Piscinibacter gummiphilus: one gene and its partner. The protein of the gene in region 1 interacts with the protein of each later gene in a pairwise test. Links are inferred from orthologs where the notes say so. Each region holds a gene or a part of one and is shown on either strand. Other genes may lie near its edges.

Region 1 (3,229 bases):
CCGAGGTGCCGCGGCTGACACGACTTTTGTCGCCAACCGGCGACAACGCTCGCCAAATGCGTGGGCTCAGTCGTCGTCGGACGGGTCGAGGCCCGGGAACAGCACGCTCGTGAAGCCGAACTTGCTGAAGTCGCGCACCCGCATCGGGTACAGCTTGCCGATCAGGTGGTCGCACTCGTGCTGCACCACCCGCGCATGGAACCCGTCGGCCTCCCGGTCGATGGGGGCGCCGTACGGGTCGACGCCGGTGTAGCGGATGCGGCTGTACCGCGGCACGATGCCGCGCAGGCCCGGCACGGACAGGCACCCTTCCCAGCCGTCCTCCTCGGCGTCCGACAGCGGCGTGATCACCGGGTTCAGCAGCACCGTCTCGGGCACCGGCGGTGCGTCGGGATAGCGGTCGGTCTTCTTGAAGCCGAAGATCACGAGCTGCAGGTCGATGCCGATCTGCGGTGCGGCGAGGCCCGCACCGTTGGCCGCGTGCATGGTGTCGAACATGTCGGCCACCAGCGCATGCAGCTCGGGGGTGTCGAACGCGCGCACGGGCTGCGCGATGCGCAGCAGCCGCGGGTCGCCCATCTTCAGGATCTCTCTCACCGCCACGGGGGTTCCTTTCGGTTCAGCGGCCACCGGCCTTCAGCATCTCGCGCAGGCCGGCCTCGTCGATCACCGGCACGCCGTTGTCGAGGGCTTTCTGCAGCTTGCTGCCGGCCTCCTCGCCGGCCACGACGAAGTGGGTCTTCTTCGAGACCGACCCGCTCACCTTGCCACCCGCAGCCTCGATGGCCGCCTGGGCCTCGTCGCGGGACCACTCGGGCAGTGTGCCGGTGAGCACGAAGGTCTTGCCGGCGAAGGGTTTCGGCGAGAGGTCGGCGGTGCCGTCGCTCTCCTCCCACGTGATGCCCGCGGCGCGCAGCTGCTCGACCACCTCGCGGTTGTGCGGCTGGTCGAAGAACGTGCGGATGCTCTCGGCCACGATGGGGCCCACGTCGGGCACCTCCAGCAGCTGCTCCACGGTGGCGTCGAGCAGGCGGTCGAGCTGGCCGAAGTGGCGGGCCAGGTCCTTCGCGGTGGTCTCGCCCACGTTGCGGATGCCGAGCGCGAAGAGGAAACGCGCGAGCGTGGTCTGCTTGCTGCGCTCGAGCCCGTCGAGCAGGTTCAGCGCGCTCTTGTCGCCCATGCGCTCGAGCGCCGTGAGCTTCGCGATGCCGAGCTTGTAGAGCTCGGGCAGCGTGCGGATGAGGCCGCCGTCCACCAGCTGCTCGACGAGCTTGTCGCCGAGACCTTCCACGTCCATGGCCCGGCGGCTCGCGAAGTGCAGGATGGCGTGCTTGCGCTGGGCCGCGCAGAACAGCCCGCCACTGCAGCGCCAGTTGGCCTCGCCTTCGTCGCGCGCGATGCCACTGCCGCACACGGGGCATTTGCCTTCGAGCTTCTTGTAGAGGTCGAACGGCTCGCCCACGTCGGCCGGCCGGCGGTCGAGCACCACGCCCACCACCTCGGGAATCACGTCGCCCGCGCGCCGCACGATCACGGTGTCGCCCACGCGCACGTCCTTGCGCCGCGTCTCGTCCTCGTTGTGCAGCGTGGCGTTGCTGACCGTGGTGCCGCCCACGAACACCGGCTCGAGCTTGGCGACCGGCGTGAGCTTGCCGGTGCGGCCCACCTGGATGTCGATGTCGCGCAGAATCGTCATCTGTTCCTGCGCCGGGTACTTGTGGGCCACGGCCCAGCGCGGCTCGCGCGAGACGAACCCGAGCTTCTGCTGCAGCACCCGGTCGTTGACCTTGTAGACCACGCCGTCGATGTCGAACGGCAGCGCATCGCGGGCCTCGCCGATGCGCTTGTGGAAGGCCACCAGGCCCTCGGCGCCGGCCACCACCTCGCGCTGCCGGTCGACCGGCAGGCCGAAGGCCTGCAGCGCGTCGAGCAGCCCGCTGTGCGTGGGCGGGATGTCCCAGCCCTGCACGTCGCCCAGGCCGTACGCGAAGAAGCTCAGCGGCCGCTTGCGCGCGATGGCGGGGTCGAGCTGGCGCACCGCGCCGGCGGCGGCGTTGCGCGGGTTGACGAAGGTCTTCTCGTTCTTCGCGCCGTGCGCGATCAGCTCGCGCTGGCGTTCGTTGAGCGCATCGAAGTCGTCGCGGCGCATGTAGACCTCGCCGCGCACCTCGATCACCGGCGCCACGGAGCCCTTCAGGCGCAGCGGGATCTGCGCGATGGTGCGGATGTTCTGGGTGACGTCCTCGCCCTTCTCGCCATCGCCGCGCGTGGCGGCCTGGACCAGCACGCCCTGTTCGTAGCGCAGGTTGATGGCCAGGCCGTCGAACTTCAGTTCGGCCGCGTATTCGACCGGCGGTGCGTCGGGCGCCAGGCCCAGTTCCTTGCGCACGCGGGCGTCGAACGCCAGCGCGCCGGTGGCCTCGGTGTCGGTCTCGGTGCGGATGCTGAGCATGGGCACCGTGTGACGCACCGGCGTGAAGCCGTCGAGCACCTGGCCGATCACCCGCTGCGTGGGCGAGTCGGGTGTCAGCAGCTCGGGGTGTTCGGCCTCGATCGCCTGCAGCGCCTGGAACAGCCGGTCGTACTCGGCGTCGGGAATGCTCGGCTCGTCGAGCACGTAGTAACGGTGCGCGTGCTCGCGGAGCTGGTCGCGGAGGTCGGCGGCGCGGGCCGCGGCGTCGGAAGGGGTTCTCGTGCTCATGGGTCCCGGCACTCTAACGCCAAAAGCACGAGGCGGGCCGCGTCTATTCCTTCCGTTCGAGGGCCGTCACGGCAAAGACGCCATCCCGCTTCTCCGCCGTGAAGCGGACCTTGTCGCCTTCCTTCAGGCCGTCGAGCAGCCTGGGGTCCGCGGCCTTGAAGACCATCGTCATCCCGGGCATGTCGAGGTTCTGCAGCGGCCCGTGGCGCAAGGTCACCTTGCCTTGCGCGAGGTCGATCTTGCGGACCTCGCCCTCGCTCGAAGGCGCCGCGGTGGCCGCCGAGGCGGGTGGCGCGGCGTGGTGTGCCGGGTGGTCGTCGGCCGGGGCCTGCGCCCACGCGCCGGAAGCCGCGGCCAGCACGGCGGCGGCGAGGATGGACAGGGATTTCATGGGGAACTCCTTCAGGACTTGGGGTAGTGGGCGAAGACGGTCTCGCGGCCGTGCGTGTCGATGAGGAAGACGTCGTACGGGTCCTGGCGGCCGCCGACTTCCATGCCGGGCGAACCGGGCGGCATGCCGGGCACGGC
Region 2 (3,457 bases), 2.8 Mb from region 1 along the record:
GGCGACAGGAAGATGCGCGGCGCGCGGGTCCAGTTGCGGCCGGTGCTGTCGCCGGCCAGCACCTGCAGGCCCTCGCCGGTGCTGAACGTGAACCAGCGGTCCCCCTCCCGGAGGATCGAGGGGTCGTGCGCGCCCACGTCGCCCGTGAGGGCCCAGTGGGCAGCGGACGCGGGAAGGATCGCGGACGCCAATGCGGCGGCCGCCAGCGCCTGGCGCCGGAAGCGTTTCGTGAACATGATTTGTCTCCGTTGTGGTTTTCGGCCGACTTCGCGGCCGTCCGGGCGGGTGCCCGGCGCCTTTTTAAGCCCGGACGGGCCGCGCCGCAATGGGGTCGGCCCCCGAAGGGCGCACCGTGCTTTCTATAATCGGGGACACCCTTCGAGCGCCCCTGATTGCGCCCTCCCATGAGCCCCGACTTCAAACCGACCGAGATCGAACGCGCCGCCCAGGCCGCGTGGACCGCCGCCGACGCCTACCGCGTGACCGAGGACGCGAGCCGTTCCAAGTTCTACGCCTGCTCCATGCTGCCCTACCCCAGCGGCAAACTGCACATGGGCCACGTGCGCAACTACACGATCAACGACATGCTCACGCGCCAGCTGCGCATGAAGGGCAAGAACGTGCTGATGCCCATGGGCTGGGACGCCTTCGGCCTGCCCGCCGAAAACGCGGCCATCAAGAACAAGGTGCCGCCGGCGAAGTGGACCTACGACAACATCGCCTACATGAAGAAGCAGATGCAGGCGATGGGGCTGGCCATCGACTGGTCGCGCGAAGTCGCCACCTGCTCGCCCGAGTACTACAAGTGGAACCAGTGGCTGTTCCTGAAGATGCTCGAGGCCGGCATCTGCGAACGCCGCACCCAGATCGTCAACTGGGACCCGGTCGACCAGACCGTGCTCGCGAACGAGCAGGTGATCGACGGCCGCGGCTGGCGCTCGGGCGCCCCCGTGGAGAAGCGCGAGATCCCGGGCTACTACCTGAACATCACGAAATACGCCGGTGAGCTGCTCGACCAGGTGCAGGACGGCCTGCCCGGCTGGCCCGAGCGCGTGAAGCTGATGCAGGAGAACTGGATCGGCCGCAGCGAGGGCGTGCGCTTCGCCTTCCCGCACGAGATCCGCGGCGCCGACGGCGAACTGATCCAGGACGGCCGCCTGTACGTGTTCACCACCCGCGCCGACACGGTGATGGGCGTCACCTTCTGCGCCGTGGCGCCCGAGCACCCGCTCGCCACCCATGCCGCGAAGGCCGACCCGAAGGTGGCCGCGTTCATCGAGGAGTGCAAGGCCGGCGGCACCACCGAGGCCGAACTCGCCACGCAGGAGAAGAAGGGCGTGCCCACGGGCCTCTTCGTCACGCACCCGCTCACGCACGAGCAGGTGCCGGTGTGGGTCGGCAACTACGTGCTGATGAGCTACGGCGACGGCGCCGTGATGGGCGTGCCCGCGCACGACGAACGCGACTTCGCGTTCGCGAAGAAGTACGGCATCGACATCCTGCAGGTCGTCACCATCGACGGCGAACACTTCAGCTACGACCACTGGCAGGAGTGGTACGGCGACAAGCAGCGCGGCGTCACCATCAACTCCGACTACTTCAGCGGCCTGTCCCACGGCGCCGCGGTGGACGCGGTGGCCGCGGCCCTCGCCCAGAAGGGCCTCGGCGAGAAGAAGACCACGTGGCGCCTGCGCGACTGGGGCATCAGCCGCCAGCGCTACTGGGGCACCCCGATCCCCATCATCCACTGCCCGGACCACGGTCCGGTGCCGGTGCCCGAGAAGGACCTCCCGGTGGTGCTGCCGGAAGACGTCGTGCCCGACGGCAGCGGCAACCCGCTGAACAAGCACGCGGCCTTCCTGAACGTGGCCTGCCCCACCTGCGGCAAGCCCTCGCGCCGGGAAACCGACACGATGGACACGTTCGTCGACAGCTCGTGGTACTTCATGCGGTACTGCGACGCCACGAACGACAAGGCCATGGTGGGCGCCGGCACGGAGTACTGGATGCCGATGGACCAGTACATCGGCGGCATCGAACACGCCATCCTGCACCTGCTGTACGCGCGCTTCTGGACCAAGGTGATGCGGGACCTGGGCCTCGTGAAGATCGACGAACCGTTCACGAAGCTGCTGACGCAGGGCATGGTGCTCAACGAGGCGTTCTCGCGCACGCACGACACCGGCGGCAAGGACTACTACTGGGCCCACGACCTCGACATCGTGCGCGACGAACACGCGCACGTGCAGTCGGCCGTCCACAAGGAGGACGGCAAGCCGGTGGTGTACGAAGGCTGGACCACGATGTCCAAGTCGAAGAACAACGGCGTCGACCCGCAGCAGCTGATCGAACGCCAGGGCGCCGACACGGCCCGCCTGTTCGTGATGTTCGCGTCGCCGCCCGAGCAGACGCTCGAGTGGAACGACGCCGGTGTCGAAGGCGCGAACCGCTTCCTGCGCCGCATCTGGAACTTCGGCGTCAAGCACGCCGACGCGGTGCGCGCCTCTGGCGCGGTGGACGCCTCGGCGCTGTCCGACGACGCGAAGACGTTGCGCCGCGAGGTGCACAAGGTGCTCGAGCAGGTCAGCTACGACTACGAGCGCATGCAGTACAACACCGTCGTCTCCGGCGCGATGAAGCTGCTGAACGCACTCGAAGGCTTCAAGGGCGATGCACCCGCGGTGATCCGCGAGGCGTACGGCATCCTGCTGCGCGTGCTGTACCCGGCCTGCCCGCACATCACGTGGCACCTGTGGAACGAGCTGGGCTATGCGGCCGTCGGCGGCGACCTGCTCGACGCGACCTGGCCCGAGGTCGACCCGGCCGCGCTGGTGCAGGACGAGATCGAGCTGATGCTGCAGGTCAACGGCAAGCTGCGCGGCTCCATCCGCGTGGCCGCCGGTGCCGACAAGGCCGCCATCGAGGCGCTTGCACTCGCCAACCCCGAGTTCATCCGCTTCTCCGAAGGCAAACCGCCGAAGAAGATCGTTGTCGTGCCGGGCCGGCTCGTCAACGTGGTGGTCTGATGCCGAAGCGCCCGACGCCCGTGTCCCGGCGGCTGTGCCTGTCCGTGCTGGCCGCCGCGGCCGGCGCGGGCGCGCTCGCCGGATGCGGCTTCCAGCTCCGCCGCCCGCCGGAGCTGCCGTTCCGCACGCTGCACCTCTCGGGCTTCAAGCCCACGTCGTCGATGGGCGTGGCCCTGCGGCGCGCGCTGGCCTCGTCGCCCTCCACCCGCCTCGTCGACGCCCCGCCGGCCGCCGAGGCCATCTTCGAGGTGCTGGTCGACGCCCAGGAGCGCAACGTGGTCGCGTTCACGTCCACCGGCCAGGTGCGTGAACTGCAGCTGCGCGAACGCCTCACGTTCCGCCTGAAGGCGAACAACGGGCGCGAGCTGATCCCCCGCACCGAGATCCTGCAGACGCGCGACATGACCTACAACGAGCGCGATGCCCTCGCC

Evidence for each region.
Region 2: the proteins of ligA (region 1) and leuS interact in binary tests that used the Escherichia coli proteins (3 or more experiments, as listed by UniProt). The link is inferred for Piscinibacter gummiphilus from one-to-one orthologs.

What each region holds. Positions count from the first base shown.
Region 1 is NZ_CP015118.1:3,047,701-3,050,929, reverse strand. What follows is about bases 161-3,152. They hold ligA (NAD-dependent DNA ligase LigA), read right to left. Parts: upstream 2,702-3,152; coding sequence 620-2,701; downstream 161-619. Other genes in these bases: A4W93_RS13635 (DUF411 domain-containing protein), read right to left, coding at 3,104-3,152; A4W93_RS13640 (copper-binding protein), read right to left, coding at 2,745-3,092; def (peptide deformylase), read right to left, coding at 161-603. Also shown: more of def, read right to left, coding at 67-160; more of A4W93_RS13635, read right to left, coding at 3,153-3,229. UniProt on the Escherichia coli protein: DNA ligase that catalyzes the formation of phosphodiester linkages between 5'-phosphoryl and 3'-hydroxyl groups in double-stranded DNA using NAD as a coenzyme and as the energy source for the reaction.
Region 2 is NZ_CP015118.1:5,848,487-5,851,943, forward strand. The notes cover bases 7-3,226. They hold leuS (leucine--tRNA ligase), read left to right. Parts: upstream 7-404; coding sequence 405-3,026; downstream 3,027-3,226. Other genes in these bases: A4W93_RS26820 (arabinan endo-1,5-alpha-L-arabinosidase AbnA), read right to left, coding at 7-236; A4W93_RS26830 (LPS-assembly lipoprotein LptE), read left to right, coding at 3,026-3,226. In the rest of the region: more of A4W93_RS26820, read right to left, coding at 1-6; more of A4W93_RS26830, read left to right, coding at 3,227-3,457.